3 regions of the Aeromicrobium sp. 50.2.37 genome follow, and region 3 is predicted to be linked to each of the others. Evidence: predicted binding sites of a transcription regulator. Region 3 holds the regulator's gene; each other region holds the start of a gene.
The links. The regulator LexA, encoded in region 3, represses DNA repair genes until DNA is damaged. The targets are predictions, from matches to a motif close to TCGAACANNTGTTCGA.
Positions count from the first base shown of each region.

Region 1 (3,269 bases), on a different contig from region 3:
CGTCGTCGGGGTTGATGCGTCCGATCCAGCCTTGCTGATGGGCCCGGTGATGGTGGAAGGGGCACAGGAGTGCGCCGTCTCTGATGTCGGTGGTCTTGGAGATCGCGTAGGGGTTGAGGTGGTGGGCCTCGGTCCACCTGGCGTCGCGGTCGCAGCTGTCGGGTGCGGTGCATCCGCCGTCTCGCTTCTCCATCGCCCGGCGGGATGACCGGTTGAAGTAGCGGTTTGCTGACCCGAGGTCCAGCGGGAGGGCCTTGCCGTCGAGCACCATCGGAACGATCTGGGCACTGCAGGCGAGCCTTCGTGCTTCGCCGGCGCTGATGCGGGTTCCGTCCGAGAGGCCGGCGGCCTTCAGACCACCCATCAGGGTGTCGAGGTCGAGGTTCACGGTCACCACGGCACTCACGCCGCCGTTGGTGGGGAGGCGGTCGGCGGGAAGATGCTCGACCAGAGCCGCGAACGCGTGCCCGAGCCGCTGGGGGTAGGTCTGACCGAACCCGACCTCGTCCATCTCGCCGGTGGCGGCGTTGACGGTGCCGACCTTCTGGTGCGGTGCTGCCAGCGCGTCCAGGGCGGTCTTGAGCATCGCGCCCTGGGCTTCGGGGAGGGTGAAGCGTCCGGTGACGGTGCCGTCGTTGGTGTCCCACATGGAGAACGACGTCTTCTTGCGGGCTTCCTCTTCGCGGCGGCGGAGGATCTCGTCTTCGTCCGCGTCGACGTCGTCGGTGGTCTTCTTGTAGGCCTCGGTGATCCGGTCCCCTCGGCGCCGCAGGTCCTTCAGGCTGAGCCTCTGCGCGTCCCTCAGGAGGGTCTCTTCGCACCGCTCGCGCTGTTCTGCCGTGACGCCTTCGGGGAGCTTGGCCAACGCGCGGGAGATCAGGTCGGCCTGCTTGGCGCTGATCACGCCAGCGGCGAGCGCGTTCTCGACGAGGGTGGTCTGCTCCGCGATTCTCTCGGCAGTGTTCACCAGGGCGTCGGCACCGCTGCGGTCTCCACCGAAGTCGATGCTGATGGTCGCGCCCGTCGAGGTGCCCGTCCCGGTTCGCGGTCCGTCGCCGTTCGCTGCGGCCTTGCGGGCCTTCTCGAGCACCCGTGCGGCGGCCATCTTGTGGGCCGACAGGCGCGCCTCGGCGCGACCGATCTCGGCGAGGAGCCGTCGGACCTCACCGGGGTCCAGACCGTCCCACGCGCTGGTGGCGACCGTGTCGAGGAGGGCGTGGATGCCGTGCACGCACGACGGCACCGGGTGGGTGTCGAGTGCGGCGACGCTCATGCTTCCTCCTGCTGGTCTACCCCATCCTAGAGGGCAGATCAGACAGGAAACAAGCATCTGTTCGAATACATGACCAAGGTCCGCGGACCTCGAAGTCCTTCGGCGCCGGCACTCCGGGTCGTTGGTCTCGACCCTCCGTGGCACGATCCCTCCATGCCTCCCACGACCTCCCGACGCGGCACGTTGACGCGCCGCAAGATCGCTGAGGCCGCCCTGCGGCTGATCGACGACGAGGGCATCGGCTCGGCGTCGATGCGGGGGATCGCCAAGCGTCTGGGCGTCGAGGCGATGAGCCTCTACAAGCACGTCGGCACGCGCGATGAGCTGCTGGACGCGGTCGTCGACCTGGTGGTGGCCGAGCTGGACGCCGACCCCGAGGTGCTGCGGGTGGCCGAGAACGGCTGGCGCGACTACCTGGAGCGGCTCGCGCGCGGTGTCCGCCGCTACGCGATGGCGCACCCGCACGCCTTCCCGATCGTGGCCACGCGACCGTCGGAGGCGCCGTGGATCAACCCACCGCTGCGGTCCCTGACCTGGATCGAGTCGGTGCTCGAGGCGCTGCAGGCGGAGGGCTTCGACGACGACCAGGTGGTGTTCGCCTACCGCTCGTTCAACAGCTTCCTGCTGGGCTACCTGCTGATGGAGACAGGGGCGCGGACGTTGCGCGACCCGCAGGACGGCGACGGATCGTTCTCCGCAGGCGCCGACGCTGCGGAGCCCGTGCCCGGTGGGCTCACCCCCACCCGCGACGAGGACGAGCAGGAGGCGGTGGCAGAGGCCGAGACGCCCCTGGAGATCCTCGACCCGTCCGGCGCCGTGGACGAGGCGACGTACCCGGCGATCCACCGGCTGGCTGCCGGCCTGGCGGCCGACCGCTACGCCGAGGAGTTCGACCGCGCCCTGCAGGAGATGCTCGACGGTATCGCCTCGCGTCTCGCCGACTGAGTGCCGCGCCAGGCGGGCCGCGAGCGCGCCCGAGGTCGTGACCGAGGTCGCATGGAGCTCGCCTTGTGGGGCTTCGGCTTACGGCGTAAGGTTTACAACGTAAGCCACACCGATTCCCCACCCGAGAAGGAGAGTTCCATGAGCTTCATCGACAAGGCCAAGAACACCGCGGAGAAGGTCACCGGCGAGGTCAAGGAGGCCGTCGGCAAGGCGACCGACAACAAGGACCTCGAGGCCGAGGGCAAGAAGGACCAGACGAAGGGCTCGATCAAGAACGTCGGCGAGGACGTCAAGGACGCCTTCAAGAAGTAAACGGGTGTGACTGAGAAGTCACTGAACGTTCATCGGGAAGCGCTCCTTGGAGTTGCAGCGACTTCCAGCCGTCGTACCGTCGAAGTGTCACCCACCGATCCAGGAGGATCATCATGAGCTTCATCGACAAGGCCAAGAACACCGCCGAGAAGGTCACCGGCGAGGCGAAGGAGCACCTCGGAAAGGCGACCGACGACAAGGACCTCGAGGCCGAGGGCAAGAAGGACCAGGCGTCCGGCTCGGTCAAGAACGCCGGCGAGAACGTCAAGGACGCCTTCAAGTGATCCTTGCTCGTTGAGCATCCGGCGAAGCCCGGTCACCGTCACGACGGCGACCGGGCTTCTTCGTGTCCTCAGGCGCCATGAACCGTCAACGGCTCCGGCTCGCGTCGAGTGCGGCGATGAGCGTGGGCGCGTCCCATTGGCCGCCGTGCCGGGCGGTGCCGATGAAGAACGTCGGCGTCCCTGACACGTCCATCAGGTCGGCGTCGTCCTCGTCCTCGCGCACACGGCGGCGCACCGCGTCCGAGTCCAGGTCGGCCTCGAAGCGCTCGAGATCGAGACCGATCTCGTCGGCGTAGCGGAGCAGGTCGAGCCGCTCCAGCTGGGCCTGGTTGGCCCACAGCAGTCGGGCGTAGTCGAAGTGGCGACCCTGCAGGTACGCCGCCTCGTAGGCGCGCGCCGCGAGCTCGGCGTGGGGGTGGTGCTGGTGCAGCGGCAGGTGACGCCACACCCACACG
Region 1 is NZ_JANLGG010000018.1:71,946-75,214, reverse strand. Features, by position in the region: gene NUV38_RS11250 (HNH endonuclease signature motif containing protein) at 1-1,273, opposite strand, end outside; gene NUV38_RS11245 (TetR/AcrR family transcriptional regulator) at 1,427-2,218, shown strand; gene NUV38_RS11240 (CsbD family protein) at 2,357-2,530, shown strand; gene NUV38_RS11235 (CsbD family protein) at 2,644-2,814, shown strand; gene nhaA (Na+/H+ antiporter NhaA) at 2,900-3,269, opposite strand, start outside.
Region 1: a site for LexA is predicted at 1,323-1,338, ahead of NUV38_RS11250 (HNH endonuclease signature motif containing protein). Genes of this name have one in related genera too.

Region 2 (3,269 bases), on a different contig from region 3:
TCGCGTGAGGGTCAAGCCTGCCAGGCGATCGGCGTCACGGTCCTGGCATGCTGGCCGACGGCAGCGAAGGTCCGGGCGCGGCCCGGCTGCGGTGTCACGGACGTACGACCAGCGACGACGAGGCGGGGGTACCGGTGAATCCCAGTGACTGGGGCCTTCGACCGCTCGTCCTCGACGACGTCGACGCCGTCCACGCCGTCTACGCCGACCCCGGCACCTGGCGGCACCTGCCCTCGGGCGTCTTCACGGACCGCGCGCAGAGCCTGACGCTGGCAGAGCGTGCCGAGCGCGACTGGCGCGACGTCGGTCTGGGGGAGTGGGCGGTCCTGGTGGCCGGTGAGGTCGTCGGTACGGGAGGCGCCATGCCCCGCGACGGCTGGTGGAACCTCGGCTTCCGCCTCTCGCCCCGGGTGTGGGGCCACGGCCTCGGCACGTGGGTGGCCAGCGTGGGTGTGGGCGCCGCGCACCGCACGCGCGAGGACTGGCCCGTCGTGGCGCGGTCGCTGTCCTCGAACCCCGCCTCCGGCCGGGTCAGCGAGCTCGCCGGGCTCGAGCTGGTGCACCGGGCCCCGTTCCCCGACGGCCTCGACCGCATCGTGCACGCGGACCGGCCGCTCGAGCCCGACCTGCTCGACGCGATCGTCGCGCTCGGCTGAGACCGACCGACGGACCGAGCAGTCCCGAGGCCCGTCCGAGCCCGTCGCCGACCGCTGTACGCCCCGTGGCATGCTGGCCGCGATGAGGCACAGCGAGTTCTGGGAGCGGATGCGGATCCACCTCGGCGCGGCGTATGCCCGCTCGTGGGCGGAGTCGCAGGTCATGTCCGACCTGGGTGGCCGCACGGCCAGCGAGGCGCTGGATGCCGGGGTCGACCCCAAGACCGTCTGGCGTGCGGTGCACGCCCGGCTGGAGCTTCCCGCCAGCGAGCGCTGAGCTCACGGGGTCCGCACAGGGTGCTCACCGGCCTCGGCAAGGGCGGCGGCGAACAGTGGGGCTCGACGGGCCGAGCGGCCCGACGAAGGAGTCCTCATGAGCCTCACTCGCGATGCGGTCGAGAAGCCCGCGACGTCCCAGGTGCCCGTCCCGCTCGACGGCCGGATCGACCTCGCCGGCGAGCTGCCACGGCCCCGGCCCGATGACGACCTCGCGCCGAAGCAGGCGAGGTTCGCGGTTCCGCGCGTCGATCGTCGTCACCGTGCCGTCCTCGCAGTGGTCGGAGTGGCGGCGGCCGCGGCGCTGTTCGGCGGTGGGTACGCGGTGGGTCACGCCGCGGGCGACGCTCGCGCCGCAGCGTCGACGCCCGGTGCGGGCCAGGCCGATCCAGGGGGTTCGACGGGTCAGGACGGGCTGCCGACACCTCCCGACGGTGCCATGGCACCTCCGGGACTGCAGGACTCGCAGGATCAGCAGGGACTCGGCGCCGACGGATCTGGGACGGGTGGTCCGGGACTGGACGGCCAGGACTCCGGGTCCGTGGACCGCGCTGCGGACGAGGGCGCCAGCACGGTCTGAGCGGGCGGGTCTGCGGTCGGTGGGGGTGTCGGACTCGCCGTCGAGCACCCGACGGTCGCGACACGGCGTGTCGCGACCGATCGAACAGGTGTTCGTACTAGCGTTGTCCACACGGTTGACGCGAAGGTGTGTCGCTGTCCACAGGCGGGGTCGACGAGGCCTCAGATGTCTGAGGCGGCCCCTAGCGTCGCAGATGACCGGCCCCCACCGAGCAGAACGGACCAGCCCATGGCTTCCAAGGCACCACTGACCCCCGTCACCGCCGTCACGAGCGACCAGCGCGAGAAGGCGATCGACAACGCGATCGCCCAGATCGACCGCAACTACGGCAAGGGCGCCGTCATGCGCCTCGGTGAGCGGGGCCGGGTCCCGATCAACATCATCCCGACGGGCGCCACGGCGCTCGACATCGCGCTCGGCATCGGCGGCCTCCCGCGGGGGCGCATCGTCGAGATCTACGGTCCGGAGTCCTCGGGCAAGACCACGGTCGCGCTGCACGCGGTGGCCAACGCCCAGAAGGCCGGTGGGGTGGCGGCCTTCATCGACGCCGAGCACGCCCTCGACCCCGACTACGCCCGCAAGCTGGGCGTCGACACCGACGCCCTGCTCATCTCCCAGCCCGACTCCGGCGAGCAGGCCCTCGAGATCGCCGACATGCTGATCCGCTCGGGCGCCATCGACATCATCGTGATCGACTCCGTGGCGGCCCTGGTGCCCCGCGCCGAGATCGACGGCGAGATGGGCGACAGCCATGTCGGTCTGCAGGCCCGCCTCATGAGCCAGGCCCTGCGCAAGATGACCGGCGCCATCCACGGCTCGGGCACCACGGCGATCTTCATCAACCAGCTGCGCGAGAAGATCGGCGTCATGTTCGGCTCGCCCGAGACCACCACGGGCGGCAAGGCGCTCAAGTTCTACGCCTCCGTCCGGCTCGACGTGCGCCGCATCGAGACGCTCAAGGACGGTACCGACATGGTCGGCAACCGCACGCGCGTCAAGGTCGTCAAGAACAAGCTCGCCCCGCCGTTCAAGCAGGCCGAGTTCGACATCATGTACGGCCAGGGCATCAGCCGCGAGGGCAGCCTGATCGACGTCGGTGTCGAGACGGGCATGGTCCGCAAGGCCGGCGCCTGGTACACGTACGAGGGCGACCAGCTGGGCCAGGGCAAGGAGAACGCCCGCCAGTTCCTGAAGGACAACCCCGACCTCGCCGAGGAGCTCGAGAAGCGGGTCAAGGAGCACCTCGGGGTCGGCGCCACGATCGACGACGAGGTCGTCGACGACGACATCGACCTGCCCGCGACGGAGTTCTGAGCGTGCCCGGGGGACAGCCGCGAGGGCAGGAGCCACCCGTGGTCTCCGACGAGCCGGTGCGCGACACCGTTCAGGACCCCGATGCCGACGTCGAGTCGGTGGCGCGGACCATCCTGCTCAACAAGCTCACGGACTCGCCGCGCAGTCGCGCCGAGCTCGCCGAGGCGTTGGCCCGCAAGCACGTGCCCGACGACGTCGCGACGCAGCTGCTCGACCGGTTCGAGGAGGTTGGCCTGATCGACGACGCCGCGTTCGCGCGGGCCTGGGTCGAGTCGCGCTCACGCAGCAAGGGCCTGGCCACCAAGGTGCTGGCGCTCGAGCTGCGGCGCAAGGGCATCGCCGACGAGATCGCGCGGGAGGTCCTGGCCGACGTCGATCCCGACTCCGAGCGTGAGGCGGCGCACCGGCTGGTCCAGAAGAAGCTGCGCTCCATGCGTGGCCTC
Region 2 is NZ_JANLGG010000029.1:31,962-35,230, forward strand. Features, by position in the region: gene NUV38_RS14455 (GNAT family N-acetyltransferase) at 135-656, shown strand; gene NUV38_RS14460 (DUF3046 domain-containing protein) at 739-933, shown strand; gene NUV38_RS14465 (hypothetical protein) at 1,030-1,512, shown strand; gene recA (recombinase RecA) at 1,741-2,826, shown strand; gene NUV38_RS14475 (regulatory protein RecX) at 2,865-3,269, shown strand, end outside.
Region 2: a site for LexA is predicted at 1,593-1,608, ahead of recA (recombinase RecA). Genes of this name have one in related genera too.

Region 3 (3,269 bases):
GTCCGGGAAGGGTCAACCGCCACTGTCGGCAAGTACGGCGACTTCACGGCCAACTTCCGCTACGGATCCGTCACCGGCGTGCTCTCCGGCTCCGCGGCTGCCACGGCGCAGGTCCGGGTCATCGCGCCTCCGTCTTCGCGTCCGACTCGCGCGTCGGATCTGCGCGCCCTCGACGTGCCCTACTGCGCGAACGAGTTCGCCAGTACCCGCGCGTCAGGCGGCAGCTACACCGCTCGATTCGTGCCGCGCACCTCGGGCGGGTCGACCGGCTACCTAGTGGAGTACCTCCCCGGCGGGGGGCAGCGCAAGGGCGTGGTCGGCGCTTCGGGCCAGTACGCCAACTGCCATGCAGCCACCCGCTACACGGCAAGCTCGAAGGACGATGACCTCGTCGCCGGGCGCGACGCCGACCTGATGGCGACGGTCTCGGCGAACCTGGACCAGAACAAGAACACGCTGACCTTCGACACCGACCCGACCTACTCGGGCTTCAACGGATGGGACAAGTGGTCCACGGTGCGCGAGTACGTGCCCGGTACCAAGGTGCTGGACCAGCCGATCGTGGCCTCCGGCTTCGTGGACTCCAACGGTACGAAGGCCTTCGACGGGCTTCGCCCGGGTCGCTACGTCGTGGAGGTGGGACGGACCACCCAGTGCTCGTCGTGGTACCCGAGCATCTACAAGGACAACTACCTGTACCACAAGGGCCTCGAGCGGGGTCACGAGAAGTGGAAGACAGTCAACGGCGCGAAGGCCGAGTACGCGAAGTCCATCGAGAAGGGCTTCCCGCGCGCCGGGAAGAACCCTCCCTCGGGGTACAAGGGCTGGATGTACCGGGACGCGTGCCGCCACACCGGCACGGGCAGCGCCGTGACCGTGAATTTCCCCGACCGCTCGGTGACGTCGAACATCTCCAAGACGTCGAAGGGGGCCACGATCTCGGGCAAGGTCACCCGCGCCGGGGGCAAGAGCAACAAGGAGCTCCTTGTCTCGGTCTACTCGACCCAGGGCACACTTGTCATGCGGTCCGCATACACGGGCTCCTCCGGGAAGTTCGTCATCCGCGGTCTCGCGTCGGGGAACTACCGCATCGGCGTCAACCTCGATTCCTGGCGCGGCATCGGGCGCACCTTCGATGGGACCAAGACCAAGAGGGTCACCGCCGGCAAGAACTACAGCGTGGGCACTCTGAAGTTCAAGGGCTGATACATACGGCCACATCGAAGGGCCCCCTCCCGCCTGGGAGGGGGCCCTTCGAGTCGTATCCGTGAGCGGTCGACGGGAGTCAGAGGCGGCGCAGCACCGTGGTGACCTTGCCCAGGATCGTGGCGTGGTTGCCGTCGATGGGGGAGTAGTCGTCGTTGTGCGGCAGCAGCCAGATCTGGCCGTCCTTGCGCTGGAACGTCTTGACCGTGGCCTCGCCGTCGAGCATGGCCGCGACGATCTCACCGTTCTCGGCGACCGGCTGCTGGCGGACGACCACGTAGTCGCCGTCGCAGATCGCCGCGTCGACCATGGAGTCGCCGCGCACCTCGAGCAGGAACAGCGTGCCGTCACCGACGAGGGAGCGGGGGAGCGGGAAGATCTCCTCGACCTGCTCCTCGGCCAGGATCGGACCGCCTGCGGCGATGCGACCGAGCATGGGCACGTAGGTGGCCTCGGGGCGCTGGTCGCCGAAACCCGTCTCGTCGACCTCGGAGTCGTCGGCCGAGCTGAGCGTGCGCCGTGCCTTGACCACCTCGGGCAGGAAGATCTCGATCGCGCGCGGGCGGTTGGGGTCGCGCTTGACGTAGCCGAGACGCTCGAGGACCCGCAGCTGGTGGGCGACCGAGGAGGTGCTGGCCAGGCCGACCGCGCCACCGATCTCGCGCATGCTGGGCGGGTAGCCGCGCTGCTCGATCTGGTCGCGCATGAAGTGCAGGATCTTCTGCTGCCGGCCGGTGAGGCCGGTCATTTCGTCGACGGGACCGTCGGGCAGCTCACGCACGGAGTTGCGTGAACCCTTCGGGCGGCCCCGACGCGGCGCGTCGGAGGAGGGGTCGAGGGTGCTGTCGTCGCTCATGGTCACCACGCTAGACCTCTGCGAGGACGTTTACAAACACATGTTCGACAGCGTGTCGCGCGTTCGAACGCCGCGCTTGCTCGCCCCGTGACGGTGCCCAGGGCGCCGCCAGGCGAGTGCGACGCGTCACAGTCGAACACCGTGTCGAGGATTCTTTCGCTGGAATTGCAGGCGATCGAGCCGCCTGTTCGGATTCCTGTTCGAAAGGGGGCTGCTTTTGTCGGCACCTTCCCCTACTGTCGTACACGTGTTCGATCGAACATCTGTTCGTCGGATCCGCGGAGCACCACCGCCCCCGGAGCATCGACGTTCGAATGACATCGACAGGTGCTCGATCGACACACCAGACCACTCGACCCTCTCCCTTCCCCGGAGGTCACCATGAGCACCATCACCGTCTACGAGACCAGCCGCTTCGCCCCGTCGTTCTCCCGCGGGGTCACCTCGGCACCGCGCCGCACCGCCGAGCCTGCCGCCGTCCGGCTGACCCGCCGGGGCCGCCTCGTGCTCCTGCTCGCCGTCATCGCGGCGCTGGCGGTCACGGTCGTCGCGCTCGGCTCGTCCACCGTCGCCACGTCGGAGGCCGGCGCCGTCCCGGCCACCACGGTCGTCACCGTGCAGGAGGGGCAGACCCTCTGGCAGATCGCGGCCGACGCCAATCCCGAGGGCGACGTGCGCGACACGGTCGACGACATCATGCGCATGAACTCGCTGCCGAGCGCCGGCGCGCTGCAGCTCGGTTCCGACCTCGCGGTGCCCGTCTACGAGTGATGCGGCCGTCCGGCACCATGGAGGCATGAACGACGCCTCCACCGATCCGGGCTCGCCGCCGGCGGACCGCCCTCTGCAGGTCCATGTGCTGGCCGACGACACCGACCGCTCCGGCGGCTACGTCACCGAGCGGCTGCGTGAGCACGGCGCCGAGCTGACCTGGATCGACCGCGACACCATCGACGCCCCGTGGTCGGCGACCGGGGTCGACCTGGTCCTCAGCCTCGGGTCGGAGCGCTCGGCGCACGAGCCCCGCTGGGCCGGCGTCGTGGAGGCGGAGTCCGACGTCGTGCGGGTGGCGCTCGGGTCAGGCGTCCCCGTGATGGCCATCTGCTACGGAGCCCAGCTCGTGGCCCGCGCCCTCGGTGGCACGTCGTACCGCGGCGACGGCGCCGAGATCGGCTGGCGTCGCGTCGACACGCTCGACGAGGTCCTC
Region 3 is NZ_JANLGG010000001.1:22,999-26,267, forward strand. Features, by position in the region: gene NUV38_RS00100 (carboxypeptidase-like regulatory domain-containing protein) at 1-1,206, shown strand, start outside; gene lexA (transcriptional repressor LexA) at 1,286-2,062, opposite strand; gene NUV38_RS00110 (LysM domain-containing protein) at 2,444-2,833, shown strand; gene NUV38_RS00115 (type 1 glutamine amidotransferase) at 2,859-3,269, shown strand, end outside.